DNA from 2 places in the Geobacillus stearothermophilus ATCC 12980 genome. Region 2 is predicted to be linked to the other one. Evidence: riboswitches for the same ligand, from Rfam matches in the RefSeq annotation. Region 2 holds a riboswitch; the other holds the start of a gene.
What was found. Region 2 has a riboswitch for cobalamin ahead of QSJ10_RS07945 ((2Fe-2S) ferredoxin domain-containing protein). Riboswitches for the same ligand answer to the same signal wherever they lie in the genome.
Positions count from the first base shown of each region.

Region 1 (7,980 bases), 720 kb from region 2:
CTTTTAAGAAAATCGGGTCAATGCTCGCTGTACTGCCGGCGATGATCGACGTCGAGGCGTTCGGCGCCACCGCCATCACATAGCCGTTTCGCATCCCATAGCGGGCCACGTCTTGCTTCAGCCGATCCCAATCCAATTCACCGTGGCTTTCGTAGCCGCGCCGCTCAAAATAAGCGCCTGTCTGCCAGTCCGACCCCGGAAACGCCGGGTAGCTCCCTTTCTCTTTGGCGAGCTCCATGCTCGCTTGAATCGCCAAATACGCGATCGTTTCATACAGCTCGTCGGCATAGCGGACCGCTTCGTCCGACTCCCAGCGAATGCCTTTTAACGCCAACAAATGATGCCAGCCAAAGGTTCCAAGCCCGACAGCGCGGTATTTTTCGTTCGTCAGGCCGGCTTGCAGCACAGGGATATTGTTTAAATCAATGACATTATCGAGCATCCGCATTTGAATCGGGATCAGCCGCGCCAAAACGCCGTCGGTCACCGCCCGCGCCAAGTTGATCGACGATAAGTTGCAGACGACAAAATCGCCTGGGATTTTCTCAATGATGATCGTCCCGTCTTTCACATATTGCCGCTTCGTCACTGTCGGGCTTTGGTTTTGCGCGATTTCCGTGCAAAGGTTGCTGCAGTAGATCATCCCGAGATGGCGGTTCGGGTTTTGCCGGTTCACTTCATCGCGGTAAAACATAAACGGCGTCCCCGACTCGAGCTGGCTGCGCATAATGCTTTTCATCACGTCGATCGCCGGCACTTTTTCTTTCGACAGCCTTGGTTCGTTGACGCATTGCCAATATTTCTCGCGGAAACTCCCGCGCCCTTTTTCCTCATCATAAAAATCTTCCAAGCTAAACCCCATCACCTTCCGCACTTCATGCGGATCAAACAAGTACCAGTCGCCGCGCTGTTCGACTTGCTCCATGAACAAATCAGGGATGCACACGCCGGTGAACAAATCATGCGTCCGCAGCCGTTCGTCGCCGTTGTTGAGCCGCGCATCGAGAAACGCAAAAATGTCTTTATGCCATACATCCAAATAGACGGAAATGGCTCCTTTTCGCTGTCCCAACTGATCGACGCTCACCGCTGTATTGTTCAACTGCTTCATCCACGGGATGACGCCGGAGGAGACCCCTTTGAATCCTTTGATGTCGCTGCCGCGCGACCGGATTTTGCCTAAATAGACGCCGATGCCGCCGCCCGATTTCGACAAATTGGCGATGTCGGTGTTGCTGTCATAAATTCCTTGCAAGCTGTCATCGACCGTATCGACAAAGCAGCTTGAGAGCTGGCCGTACGACTTCCCAGCGTTGGCAAGCGTCGGCGTCGCCACGGTCATGTATAAGTTGCTTAACGCCCAATACGCTTCCTTCACGAGCGCAAGGCGCCGCTTTTGCGGTTCATTCGCCATGAGCGTCATGGCAATGACCAAAAACCGCTCCTGCGGCAATTCATACAACCGCCGCTCATAATCGCGGGCCAAATACCGGTCCGCGAGCGTGCGCAGCCCAATGTACGTAAACAGCTTGTCCTTCTCCGGATCAAGAAATGCACCGATGGCGTCGACTTCTTCTTTCGTATAACGTTCAAGCAAGAACGGACTGTACACCCCTTGTTCCGTCAGCGCAACAAGCAGCGAGTAGAAATCGCCATACCGCTCGCGTTCCTCGTACCCGCGCTGCCGTGCCGCCTCGCGGTACAATTGCCGCAAATACAGCCGGGCGCACACAAACGTCCAGTCCGGCTCCTCTTCATCAATGTAAGAAAGTCCTTCCAAAATAGCCGTTTGGTGCAGCTGTTCTACCGTGACGGACTCCTTTCGGCTAAGAAGCTGCCAAACACGCTCGACGTATTCATCAAGCGACAGACGGCCGAATCCAGCCGCGGCTTGCCCAATCAGCGACACAAACTCTTCACGTGAAAACGAAACCGACTTCCCTTGATCATCGAGGATGATCGTTTTCGTCAATGTGGTCATTCGTTTCTTCTCTCCTTCCATAAAAAAATCCGCTCGGGCAGGCGAGCGGATGAAACGACAGACGAAAAAAGGCAGACGAACTCCTTGTTCTTTTCCCCTATCGTTTCATCTTCTCACACCCCGAAGAACATGAAACGTTCCAAGCAAGGCAGGTCTCCTGACTCGTGCATCGTCCTACTTTGGGGCCTTCCCAGCGGCGCGCCGAATGGCTCTTGCCGCCAGTGGCCATCCCATTTCGTCCGCACATACAGTTGCGGGGGCAGTTCCGGATTCGCACCGGATTCCCTATTAAGTCCTGATGGACACCGTTGCTTAGCAGAACAATATGTAGTTGTAAAAAAAGACCTCAAAACCAATATATAGTAGTTTAGCATCCTGATGGAACAAGCATATACCAAAACTGGGAAAATTGCAAGAGCGGGAGAAAGCAAATTTTCTCTTTCGCTTCGCCAAAGGCAAGGAAACTGTCCGCACCATCGAAAAAGGCGTTCTAGGTGTCGCCCTTAGAACGCCCTGTCGTTTCCCTGCTACGCCTCCAAAACAGACGCTGGCCGCTTCTCGTTTTGTACGGATGGAGCAAAATCGTACTTCTTTTCCACATAGACTTGATGCCAAACCATAAACGCCAAGACCGTCCACAGCTTGCGGCTATGATCCGCCTTGTGGCGGGCATGTTCATCCAGCAGCCGATAGAGCACGTCCTTATGGAACAGATGATCAGTTTCGCTTTCGTTGATGAGCTGTCTCGCCCAGTCATACATTTCGTTTTTCAGCCAGTGGCGAATCGGCACGGGAAACCCTAATTTTTTCCGGTTTAACACATGATCCGGTACGATGCCTTCGGCGGCTTTACGTAAAATATATTTCGTTGTGCCGTTGGCGGTTTTCATGTCAGGGGCGATTTGCCTAGCAACCTCAAATACCTTTTTGTCTAAAAAGGGAACGCGCAGCTCAAGCGAATGGGCCATCGTCATTTTGTCCGCTTTGACTAAAATATCGCCCCTTAGCCATGTATGAAGATCAATATACTGCATCCGGTTGACGGGTGGGTCATGAAGCGTTTCGCGGTAAAACGGAGCCGTCACCGCCGTATATTCGCACCCTCCTCGGTACGTTTTGAGCAACGCCGCTTTTTCCTTTTCGCTATAGATTTTCGCATTGCCGACATACCGTTCTTCAAGCGGCGTCGTTCCGCGCTCCAAAAAGCTTTTTCCTTTCATCCCGTCCGGAAGCATCTTCGCGATCACCCGCAACACCGCTTTTACGATGTTTGGCATGCGCGCAAACAGCCGCAACGACTCTGGTTCGCGGTAAATGTTGTAACCGCCGAACAGCTCGTCCGCCCCCTCGCCGGAAAGCACAACCGTGACATGCTTTCTCGCCTCACGAGCGACAAAATAAAGCGGCACCGCCGCAGGATCGGCAAGCGGATCGTCCATATGCCACATAATTTTCGGCAGCTCTTCCATATACTCCTGCGGTGAGATGACATAGCTAATGTTGTCTACCCCAAGCTTCTCTGCGGTTTCTTTTGCGACATCGATTTCACTGAACCCTTCCCGCTCAAACCCGACGGAAAATGTCTTCAGGTGCGGATGGAATTGTTTCGCGATGGCGACGATGAACGATGAATCAATGCCTCCCGACAAAAACGCACCGACCGGCACATCGCTGCGCATATGGACGTTGACCGAATCAAACAGCGCATCGCGGATTTTCTTTACAAGCTCCTCTTCCGATTGGCGAATGGGCTCGAAGGATGCCTTCCAATAACGATGAATGGTGAGCGGTTTTCCGACTTTTTTCTTGAGATAATGCCCCGGCTCCAGCTTGTAAATGCCGGCCGACATCGTCAGCGGCTCAGGGACATATTGGAATGTTAAATAATGCTGCAGGGAATCACCGTTTGGCGATTCCTGTCCGAGGGCCAGCAAGATGCTTTTCTTTTCCGAAGCGAAAAACGTGCGGTCTCCTTGCTCCGCATAAAAAAAACGGCTTAATGCCGAACGGATCGCGCGCCGCAAACACCGTTTTCTCTTGCTTGTCCCAAATGACAAACGCAAACATCCCGCGCAGCTTTTCGACCGCTTTTTCTTTTTCGGCGCTGTAAAGGGCGACAATCACCTCGGTATCCGAATGCGTCGCAAACGAATATCCTTTCGCCGCCAGCTCTTCCCGCAATTCAAGATAGTTGTAAATTTCCCCGTTAAAAATGATCCAATATCGATCGTTTTCATAAGACAGCGGCTGATGTCCCGCCTCCAGATCGATGATGCTCAAACGCCGAAAACCAAAACTCACGTAGTCATCAAAAAAATACCCCTCATCGTCGGGGCCGCGATGGGTAATCAGGCGGTTCATCTCCACCAACGTTGTTTTCCATGTTTGCTCAATCGCTCTTGGGCGATCATGAATACAGCCAATAAAACCGCACATGGCGATGATTGTCCCCCCCACTTTGCTAAGAAGAATCCAAAAACAACACCAAAAACCTTTTTGTTTAGTAACTATTCAGCCACATCATAAAGTGAGCTGAATATTTTCTTCTTTCCTTGTCTATGATGTGAATATTGATAGACAAGGAGGTGAATCGCATGTTGACGGTACAACAAGCTGTATTTACAGTTGAGAGCTTAATCGGCAAAGTTCAACAACAAAAACAGCTCATTCATCAACTCATTCAAGAAAATGAACATTTGCGTCACGAAAACAAACAGCTACGCAAAGAAAATGAACAACTGAAGTACCGTGTTCAAGAGCTGGAAGCACGCACGAAAAAAAACAGCTCCAATAGCCATTTGCCCCCATCTTCTGACCGTTTTGAGAAAAAGCGTTCCTCCCGCGAGCCGTCTGGCAAAAAGCCTGGTGGGCAAGAGGGACATGAGGGGAAGACGCTCCGTCAAGTGGAACATCCACATCATCGTGTCGTCCACCGTGTGCATACGTGTCAAGGATGTGGAGCTTCTTTGCGTGAAGTCAAACCGTTCAAAGTCGATATCCGTCAAGTGTTTGATGTCCCTCCTGTGGCGATCGAGGTGACACAACATGAACGTGAAGTGAAATCGTGTCCACATTGTCGATGCGTGCAACAAGCCGAATTCCCATCCCATGTCACGAATCATGTGCAATACGGTCCACGGCTCACGGCGCTCGTTGTTTATTTACATCATATCCAATTGATCCCGTACAAGCGTTTAAGTGATACAATCGAAGCGTTATATCAACACTCGATTAGTACAGGAACCCTTGCCAATATGGTGAAACGAGGACGCGAAGCGCTGGAATCAAATATGGACATCATCGAAGACGCCTTACTTGAATCCAACATCCTGCATGTCGATGAAACGAGTTTGCGCATCAATGGGAAACTCGCATGGGTGCATGTCGCGTGTACATCGAGATATACATACTTGGCTCCTCACGCTTCTCGTGGAAAAAAAGCGACCGATGAGATCGGGATTCTTCCCCGATATGAAGGGACGATGATGCACGATGCGTTCGGTACGTATCCGAAATACACACATGCCACCCATGCCCTTTGTCATGCCCACCATTTGCGTGAGTTAAAAGGATTCATCGAACAGGGGCATACGTGGGCGATGCGCATGACCACGTTTCTGTTAGCCGCCAAGCAAGCCGTCGAAGCCCATCACGGTGCACTTTCCGAAGAAGAAGCGAGACGGTGGGAACGAGTGTATGATCGCATCCTAGAAAGAGCACAACACCGATTAGAAACGATGACGCCTCTTCCGAAAAAAGCACTCGCTTTTGTTCGACGCCTTCAAAAACGAAAGGAAGAAGCGCTGCGTTTCTTACGTGAAGTACATGTTCCCTTTGACAACAACCAAGCCGAACGCGATCTTCGCATGGTTAAAGTCAAAGAGAACATTTCGGGTACATTTCGCGAAGAAACATTCGCGCAGTCGTTTTGCATCGCAAGAAGCATCGTTTCCACACTGACGAAACACGAAAAAAACGTGTGGGATTCGTTATGTCTTCTGTTGGCAGGCGAAACGATCGATCGAGTTCTTTCCGCTACCTAGGGCATTTTCTATGACCGAAATGCCCTATTTGTGCTGGGCTTTTTTATACACTAGCACTGGGGTGAATAGTTACTTTGTTTAAAACTAAAATGATTTATACAAAGACACTTTCATTCTATCGTACACAACATCAAGTTTCAAAAACAATCTGTTTCCATTTTTTCAGGAAAACTGCTTGCAAGATTTTCAGTTTCTCATAATATTAACGATAAAATATGGAGAAAGTGTGAATTTCACCATTTTTGCACATCGATCTGTTACGATAAAAACACACACGTGTTATAAAGGAGTTGAGAATGGCTTGTTAGCGTTTATCCTTTTTTTGACTTTTCTCATCGTTTCCCTTTGTTTTGTTCTCTTGAGAAGACCTCTAAACGGGAGGATGGATCAACTGTCGCTCGGATTGTATATGTCCTGTTTCTTGCTATTGGCCGCCTCATTATCCTATTATGCAAGTTCGGCCCAGACAGGCGATGCCATCAAAGCCTTCATACAGAACAGAAACAGCAGAGAAACCAATCCGTCCCCCAGCAATCAAGCAAAGGAGGCGAATCGATCAGTTGCCTCTTCAAAGAAACAAGCGCTAAGGACATCCGTCCTGATTGACGCCCCCCTTTTGTCTCAGCTTCCGGAACTGCCGAGGGGATGCGAAGTAACCAGCTTGGCCATGCTCTTGAATCATGCCGGCATTCGCGTCGATAAGATGACGTTGGCGAAACAAATCAAGAAAAATCCTACTCCGTATCAAGTGCGAAATGGCCAAGTGTTTTACGGCCACCCAAATGAAGGGTTTGTCGGCGATATGTATACGTTATCGAAGCCTGGATACGGCGTGTACCATAAGCCGATCAAGCAGTTGGCTGAGCGGTACTTGCCTAACCAAATCATCGACTTAACAGGGCAATCGTTTGAGAACATCTATACATACTTGGCCAAAGGCACACCGGTTTGGGTGATCACCAACACCACCTTTCGTCCTCTTCCTCCCTCTGCCTTTCGGGAATGGCAAACCCCGCAAGGCCCGATCAAAATCACGTACCGGGAACACGCGGTGCTCATTACGGGATACGATGAGCAGTACATTTATTTCAATGATCCATTGACCGCTGTCAAAAACCAAAAAGCGCCGAAACAAGACTTTATCGACGCTTGGGTTCAAATGGGACGGCAGGCGATTACCTACCACCGTTAGACATCGGTGAATCCGAATCGCTTGCCTTTTTTACATTTCAGTTGAACGATTTTCTCCATACATTTTGCACATCTATTTTTTATCATATCATTGCATCTCCCACTACAAGCTTAAGGAGGGAAAACGACATGAAAAAATGGCTGCTTGGCGCCATTTTCGCAGGAGTAGCAGCGATTGGCGCAGCTTGCTCAAATCCATCTTCCATGCAGGGACACGACATGTCCGGCATGAATATGGAAAAAGAAAATACTTCCGCTGAAACGAGCAAGCAGCAATTACCTTTGGCAACCAATACAGAAGTATTATCCGGGAAAGAAATTCACCTTACTGCGAAGGAAGCGTTATTACAAATCAACGATCAAGTCAAACTCCCGGTCTACACGTACAATGGATCGGTACCCGGTGCGCAAATCCGCGTAAAGCAAGGGGATAATGTGAAAATTGTTTTAAAAAATGAATTGCCAGAACCGATCACGATTCACTGGCACGGCTACCCTGTTCCAAATAACCAAGATGGAGTACCGGGTGTCACGATGGACGCCATTAAACCGGGTGAAACGTTTACGTATGAATTTACAGCAACCGTGCCGGGAACGTATTTTTATCATTCCCATCAAAAAAGCGCCGAGCAAGTGGACAAGGGATTATACGGTACATTAATCGTAGAACCGAAAAATGAAGAAAAAGTAGATCGAGATTATACACTTGTGTTAGATGAATGGATGAGCAATCCGGATGAAGGAAATATGGATATGAGTGGAATG
Region 1 covers NZ_CP128494.1:743,526-751,505, reverse strand. Annotated here, with positions in the region: gene QSJ10_RS04065 (ribonucleoside-diphosphate reductase subunit alpha) at 1-1,981, opposite strand, end outside; cobalamin riboswitch at 2,112-2,307, opposite strand; partial or broken gene asnB (asparagine synthase (glutamine-hydrolyzing)) at 2,509-4,417, opposite strand; gene QSJ10_RS04055 (IS66-like element ISBst12 family transposase) at 4,576-6,024, shown strand; gene QSJ10_RS04050 (C39 family peptidase) at 6,326-7,216, shown strand; gene QSJ10_RS04045 (multicopper oxidase family protein) at 7,345-7,980, shown strand, end outside.
Region 1: linked by a shared signal. The riboswitch ahead of QSJ10_RS04065 (ribonucleoside-diphosphate reductase subunit alpha) and the one ahead of QSJ10_RS07945 ((2Fe-2S) ferredoxin domain-containing protein) in region 2 are both predicted to bind cobalamin.

Region 2 (7,980 bases):
TACAGCAGAGCGTCAGCCATTTTTTCTGTCCGAGACTGAATTGATGGGTCGGGCGGTCCAGCCAAGATTGAAGGTGGTATTCCGCCGTAATCGCGGCAAGCGCCTCCCTCATTTTTTCTCGATCGATTCCGGCATGGACTAAGCTGATCGCCAATTCATCACGCACGAGCGGGGCGAGGATTTGATGCTCCGGGTTTTGAAAGACGATGCCGACTTCACGCCGCCATTGCGTCCAATCAGCGCCGCGTTCATACATGTTGCGCCCTTTCCAATACACCGCTCCTTCCTGCGCCCGCAGCAGCCCGTTCAAATGAAGAAACAACGTCGTTTTGCCGCAGCCGTTTGGCCCGATCAAGGCGCATTTTTTTCGCTCTGGAATTTCCCAATCAATCCCATTCAGCACGTACCGTTCTGCTTGATAAGCGTATTTCACTCGTTCCATTCGCAGCAGCAACGTTTTCACCCTTTCCGCCATGCCCACCCAAGCAGCAAGGCCATGATGATGCCGGCCGCAACATCGACAAGAGGCACATGCGCTTTTTCCCGCTGATGCGTATGCCCAGCCGACGCGACGCCTCCACGCGCCGCAAGCGAACGGCTGAACGCTTCATACGACTGCCACGTTTTCATCCATAGTTGGTACATCAGCATCCCGCCATGCCGCCAATGCGTTCCCCCGCTGCGGGCCCGCAACGCCAGCATCAGCTCTGCGGCCGCCTGCTCGAGCAAAAAGATAAAGCGATACATAAGAAAGCAAAGTTCCACGAGCGCCGCCGGCAGCCGCATTCGCCTCAGCACCGCAATCAAGTCCGGCGCCGGCGTCGTAATGAGAAGGAAAAACAAGCACGACCAGGCGGCAAGGGAGCGGACGGCGAGCTTTGCAGCCGGTTGCAGCTGGCTGTCGATGAAAGTTATTTGAAAAGGAACCGACACGGACACAACGAGCGTCAGCAGGCTGAGCCCTAAAAAAACGGAGGCGGCGAGCATCGCTTTTCCATACACGGAAAACGGCACTCGTGCACGAGCGACAATCCAATACGCCATTCCGATGAGCACAAGCCATTGTTCGCGCCAGCCGCCCATCATGACAACGGCAAGCATAACAAACGCCACGATCAGCTTCCACTCCGCCCGCCATGCCCGCAGCCGGTTGTCATACGCCCAACGGTCAAACTCGCGAATCATGGCTGTTTTTCCGCTCCGAACGCCCTTTGTACAACCCGACGACGTAGCCGATCACGCCGGCGCCAAGCGCGGCTTGCAGCGAGAACAGAAGCGTTTCGACTTCGCCGCCTGGAGGGGTGAAGATCGACTCAAACCACGGCCGATAATGCGGGTTGAGCGTTTGAATGGCTTTTTCCGCCTGATCGTCCGTTCCACCGAATTCCGATCCGCGCGCCCACCAAAGAGGAATGATGACAAGCAAAGCAGCCAGCAACACGAGCAAGCCATTTTTCTTCATCGCATTACGCCTCCTTTTCCTTTTGGAACAGCGGAGAAGCTTGATAGGAGGAAAGCCAGTTCCAGACGATTACCGTTATGATGCCTTCCGTCACCGCCAACGGCACTTGAGTAATGGCAAAAATGCCGGCGAATTTCAAAAACGAGGCGGTGACTCCCCCATCAGGAGACGGAAACGCCAGGGCAAGCTGCAGGGACGTCATGACATATGTAGCCAAATCAGACAAACAAGCGGCAAGAAACAAAGCCGCTCGATTGGATACCGCCCCTTTTCGGCACAGTTGATACACTCCGTACGCGACGAACGGGCCGACGATCGCCATCGACATCGCATTGGCCCCAAGCGTCGTCACTCCTCCGTGGGCAAGAAGCAGCGCTTGAAAGAGAAGAACGACTGTGCCGATCACCACCATCACCCATGGTCCAAACAAAACCGAGCCGAAGCCGATCCCGGTCGGATGCGAGCTGCTGCCGGTGACGGATGGAATTTTCAACGCCGACAATACAAATGTAAACGCGCCAGCTAACGCCATCAGAAGCTTATGTTCGGGGTGCTGCTTCAGCGTATGCACAAGCCGCCGCAATCCGAACACAAAGAACGGCAAAAACAACAGCCACCAAAACAGCGCCCATTTGACAGGCAAAAATCCTTCCATAATGTGCATGGCATACGCTTCATTTTCATTCGTCAACAAAAAATAGGAAACGAACAAAGCCGCCATTTTGCTCCATCGAACCGCTCTCTTCATTTATCCCTTCACTCCTTTCGCAGCATGTTCCGTTTTCCGTTTTCCGCTTGGCGCCTCCCGTTCGCCGGCTGGCGTCAACACCAATTCGCCTTCGTATTCATACGTCGCCCACTCCCGCATCGGAACCCCCTCACCCAAATGAGCGCGCACAACCTCCTTCGCCCGCTCCGGCGTTATCTGTCGATACCAGACGCCTTGCGGATAGACGATCATCACGCACGCGTCTTGGCATCGTCCGTTGCAGCGCGTCCTTGTTGTATGGACAGCGTCGTCAAGCCCGAGACGGGCGATCTCCTCGCGCACCGCCGTTGTCACATCATCCCCGCCATGGCGGAGGCACGTCCCTCCGTTGCAAATGAGCACATGATGCTTCATTCCCCGCAAATCCCATGTCGCCACCGAATCCCCCCTTTTTGGCTAGAATGATAGAATTTAGACGCAGACAGACGGGCAGGTTTTCGGCAAAAGAAAAAGCACCTCTACAGCAGAGGTGCAGAAAAATGTATACGAAAGCCGTAAACGGCCCAAACAGGCCCAATGCAGCCATCATTCTCCCGCACGTCTGCCTATAGTCCCGTAGGCATCCGTCCGATCCAAACAAGGCAGGTCTCCTGACTTAGGATCATCGCTTGACGGCGTCTTCCCGAAGCATCCTTCAGTGACTTGTTGCCGCAAAGCTCCCCATCACAGTGGCGGGCACCGTGCCGGATTTTCACCGGGCTTCCCTTTTCACCCAAACCCTAGAGCAGGCTTAGGCACCTTGTTTGTCTTACCGCCATATATGCGCTGTCATGGAACAAGCATCCGTTTTCATCGTAGTACAACCAATGCGTTGCCGTCAACCGTTTTTTGCCGACCAATCTTCGCGGGCGACGACAACGCCGTCGGCATCGGCGTACACGTATGCGCCCGGCTCCCAGCGGACGCCGCCGAACTCGAGCACAACGTCGCGGACGCCTTTTCCTTCTTTTTTGCTTTTCACTGGGCACGTGCCGATCGCCATGACCCCAAGCGGCATGCGGCCGATTTCCGCCGAATCGCGAATGCAGCCGTGGATGATGACGCCGGCAAGCCCCCGGTCGCAGGCGATTTGCGCCAACCGGTCGCCTAATAGCGCCACGCGGCGCGAGCCTTTTCCATCGACCACGAGCACCGTCCCCGGCAGCACCGTCTCGAGCGCTTCACGGACAAGGACGTTGTCCTCAAACACGTCGACCGTCGCGATCGGCCCGGAAAACATCCGTTTTCCGCCGTACGATTGAAACGAAAGTTCGCACACTTGCAACTCATCTAAACATTGATCGCATAAATCAGCTGTTTTCATGATCCTCTCCCCTTTCGTTTTTTTTCATTCGCCACCATTCGTCAAAATCCTGCCGACACCACATTTTTTTGCGGCGCTGCTTCTGCTCGGGCATCGGATGCGTGTCCTTGCGGGGCCGCTGAAAACGATAAAAAGATGTTCTCGTCCCCGCTTTCCGGCGAACGAAAAAACGGCCCCGCACAACATGGCGGAAGCCGTTTTGGCCGCCGGGACGTGCGGACCCCGTCCGGCGATTCAGCTGGGCTAGCTGGATTCGAACCAGCGCATCACGGAGTCAAAGTCCGTTGCCTTACCGCTTGGCTATAGCCCAACGTTTTGTTGTCGTTTACAGTATGCGTCATGATGGTGCACGTTATGCATCAACCTGAATATTCTTTTGCTTGATGTGCGACACTATCGGTACAAACATCCTTTCCCTGCTATATCCCCTCGTTTTCTCTCGCACTTGTTTTTCCGATATGATACTGGAAGGGAGAGATGTCTATGCGCCGGATCACGGTTTTTCGCATCTATCTTTGCGCATTGTTTTTGTTATCGCTGCCGATCGTCTTAGCGGCCGCGGCTGCCTGGCAGCCACCCAGCCAGCCGAAAACCACCGTCATCGCCCACCGCGGCGCGTCCGGACACGCGCCGGAGCATACGCTCTCATCCTACCGCCTCGCCGCCCGCATGAATGCCGATTATATCGAAGTCGATGTGCGCGCAACGAAAGACGGGAAGCTCGTTGTCCTGCATGATGCGACGCTCGCCCGGACGACAAATGTCGAAACGGTTTACCCGCACCGGTCGCCATGGCGAGTCAGCGATTTTTCATTGCGTGAGCTCAAAAAATTGGATGCCGGATCGTGGTTCGATCCACGCTTTGCCGGCGAATGCGTTCCGACGCTTGATGAGGTGGTTCGGATGCTGAAAGCGGAACGTGTAAACGTTCCGTTGTACGTCGAAACGAAACAGCCCGGCATCGAACGGGCGGTCGCCCGCCTATTGCAAAAACACGGCGTTCTCCAGCGCGGAAGCGTCATGTTTCAATCGTTCCATCCAGAAAGTTTGCAGGCGCTCCGCCCGCTCATCCCGCGCGGCGTCCCGCTCATTCAATTGGTCGGCGAAAAGGAAGCGCGAAGTGGCCGCGACGAGCTGTTGCAACAAATCGCCGTCTATGCCGATGGCATCGGCTTGCCGCTCCCAGCCGTCACCGAAGAGTGGGTGCGCGCCGCCCATGGCCGCGGGCTCATGGTTCACGTCTATACCGTCAATGAACCACACGATCTCGCTCGCCTATGCGCCATGGGCGTGGACGGTGTGTTCACCGATTATCCAGACCGCCCTGGCCGCATTGCCGCCTGCCGTCGTTTGCCCCGTCATTGACCCGCCTTCAGGGAGCCAGGGGGAGCTTATTTTTTACATAATGTTATTATGGTTACCCGTGGTGCTAGATAAACTTGAGCAAGCATAAAAATAGCCCTTGCTGGCGGATCTCCTGTAGAATGAAAGTGCGACCTGCCATTCGAAAGGAGAACCCCCATGCAAGAGCACTTTCATTTTACTACAGATCGGGCCAAGATTCAAAAGCAATATGCCGCCATTTTCGTTTTTGTTTCTGCTCAACTTTCATGCATTCAGGTGCATCTTCATCGTCGAAATCGCCATTTGGTCAAGCAAGAGGACGCTGTCATCATCGCCATTCATCTTTTAGGAAAGCTGCTCGGTTTTACTTCTGAACGGGCGTGGCATCGTTTTGTCACGGGAAATTTGTTCACAAACGGCTCGTTTCTCGAACGTTCCCGGTATAACCGCCGTTGCCGGGCGCTTGGTTTCGCCATCAAATGGATCCGTCATGAGCTGGCAAAACGCGGTCAACATCATGCCTATGCCGTCGTCGACAGCTTGCCGCTCCCGTTGTGCCATACGGCAAGAATGCATCGCGTCAAACGGTTTCAAGAGATCGCCGACATCGGGTATTGCGCTTCCAAAAAGCAATGGTACTACGGGTTGAAGCTGCACCTTCAAGTGACCGATCAAGGGCTGCCAATGGGGTATGTGGTGACGGAAGCATCTTGCCACGATCGAATCGCAGCCGAAAGCGTGATGACCCAAATTCCCCACCCGTATAACTTCGGGGACAAAGGATTCATTAGCCGTGACTTGCAAAAAAGGCTGTACGAAGAATACCAAATGGCGCTTTGGACTCCGTCTCGAAAAAACCAGAAACATCGTGCGTCTGAGACATGGGAGCAGTGGATCCAACAAAAACGCAAAGTGATCGAGACGGTGTTCTCGGTTCTGGTTGATCACTATCGCATCACGGGGATCCGAGCCAATTCGATTATCGGATTTGAAGTGGCACTAGACGGTATATTGTTAGCTTATTCCCTGGTTACACTTGGGCTAGTTGAGCGATAAAGCTCAACTAGCACCACGGGTATATATATGTGAAATCAGAAAAAAACTCTTACATTACGTAAGAGGCGTGCTATTTTCCGTTCCATTTAAGATTTGTTGGGCCATTTGTACGCTTTCTTCCGAAGGAGGTTCAATTCCTTCCAAAGGATACTTCAATCCAAGCGCTTTCCATTTGTATACCCCTAGTTTATGGTACGGGAGAATTTCAATTTTTTCCACATTATTTAACGTACGAATAAAAGCGGCGAGACGGCGCAAGTCATTAGGGTCATCGGTAATGGTTGGAACGAGAACATGCCGGATCCAAACAGGAACGTTTTTTTCGGATAAAAACCGAGCAAATTGTAAAATGTGTTTATTTGTTTTTCCTGTCAGTTTCCGATGTTTTTTTTCATCGATATGTTTTAAATCAAGCAAAATTAAATCCGTATAGGAAAGCAATTCATTTAATTTTTGCTGGAACGATGCTTCTGTCGTGTAGCATCCCCCTGACGAATCGATTGCTGTATGAATGCCGAGTTTTTTGCATGCTTTAAATAGCTCAATTAAAAAGTCGATTTGTAGCAAAGGTTCTCCGCCGCTGACGGTAATCCCGCCGCCGGAAGCGTTGATAAACGGCAAGTACGTTTTCACGTCATCGATAATTTCTTCTACGGTCATTTCTTTTCCTTTTCCGATTTCCCATGTATCGGCGTTATGGCAATATTGGCAGCGCAATACACATCCTTGTGTAAAGATGACATAACGAAGGCCCGGGCCATCGACGGTACCGCATGATTCGATGGAGTGAATAAATCCTTTCATACGCATGTTCTCCTTCCTAAGAGAAATATACCCCCTCACAAGAAGGAGGGGGGAGAGATTACATTGTTTCATGGAACGTGCGGTTAATGACGTCAATTTGTTGTTCACGAGTTAGTTTAATGAAGTTGACGGCATATCCAGAGACGCGAATCGTTAATTGCGGATATTTTTCTGGATGTTCCATCGCGTCTAATAATGTTTCGCGATTCAACACGTTAATGTTGAGATGATGCCCGCCTTTTTCCATGTAACCGTCTAAAATAGCGACAAGATTGTGAATACGTGTTTCCTCGTCTTTTCCTAACGCTTTCGGAACGATCGAGAACGTGTTTGAAATACCGTCTAGGGCGTGTTCATACGGCAATTTTGCCACAGAGCTTAACGAAGCGAGCGCACCTTTCATGTCGCGGCCGTGTAGCGGGTTCGCTCCTGGAGCAAACGGTTCGCCAGCGCGGCGGCCATCTGGTGTATTGCCTGTCTTTTTACCGTATACGACGTTTGATGTAATCGTTAAAATCGATAACGTATGTTTTGAATCGCGATACGTTTTATGTTTTTTCAATTTCGTCATAAAGCGTTCGACTAAATCAACCGCAATTTGGTCGACGCGATCATCGTTATTTCCGTATTTCGGGAAGTCGCCTTCAATTTCAAAATCAACAGCAATGCCGTTTTCATCGCGAATCGGTTTTACTTTTGCATATTTGATCGCGCTTAACGAATCGGCGACAACCGATAGCCCGGCAATACCAGTTGCCATTGTGCGCAAAACGTGGGTATCATGAAGCGCCATTTCAATGCGTTCGTAACAATATTTGTCGTGCATGTAATGGATGACATTGAGTGTATTAATATAAAGTTCGGCAAGCCATTCAAGCACTTGATCGAATTTACGCATTACTTCGCCATAATCTAAATATTCGGATGTAATTGGCGCAAATTCAGGACCAACTTGAATTTTTAATTTTTCATCGACGCCGCCGTTAATCGCATATAACAATGCTTTCGCGAGGTTGGCGCGCGCTCCGAAAAATTGCATTTGTTTACCGATTCGCATCGCCGATACGCAGCAGGCAATTCCGTAATCATCGCCAAATTCAACGCGCATTAAGTCGTCGTTTTCATATTGAATCGAGCTTGTTTTAATCGACATTTTCGCGCAATATTCTTTGAACGCTTCCGGTAATTGTTTCGACCAAAGTACGGTTAAGTTTGGTTCTGGCGCAGGTCCTAAGTTATCTA
Region 2 covers NZ_CP128494.1:1,467,201-1,475,180, forward strand. Annotated here, with positions in the region: gene QSJ10_RS07925 (energy-coupling factor ABC transporter ATP-binding protein) at 1-463, opposite strand, end outside; gene QSJ10_RS07930 (energy-coupling factor transporter transmembrane component T family protein) at 460-1,185, opposite strand; gene QSJ10_RS07935 (energy-coupling factor ABC transporter substrate-binding protein) at 1,169-1,462, opposite strand; gene QSJ10_RS07940 (energy-coupling factor ABC transporter permease) at 1,467-2,183, opposite strand; gene QSJ10_RS07945 ((2Fe-2S) ferredoxin domain-containing protein) at 2,211-2,609, opposite strand; cobalamin riboswitch at 2,795-2,988, opposite strand; gene rraA (ribonuclease E activity regulator RraA) at 3,049-3,534, opposite strand; tRNA gene QSJ10_RS07955 (tRNA-Gln) at 3,773-3,844, opposite strand; gene QSJ10_RS07960 (glycerophosphodiester phosphodiesterase family protein) at 4,018-4,899, shown strand; gene QSJ10_RS07965 (IS982 family transposase) at 5,056-5,934, shown strand; gene pflA (pyruvate formate-lyase-activating protein) at 5,989-6,738, opposite strand; gene pflB (formate C-acetyltransferase) at 6,797-7,980, opposite strand, start outside.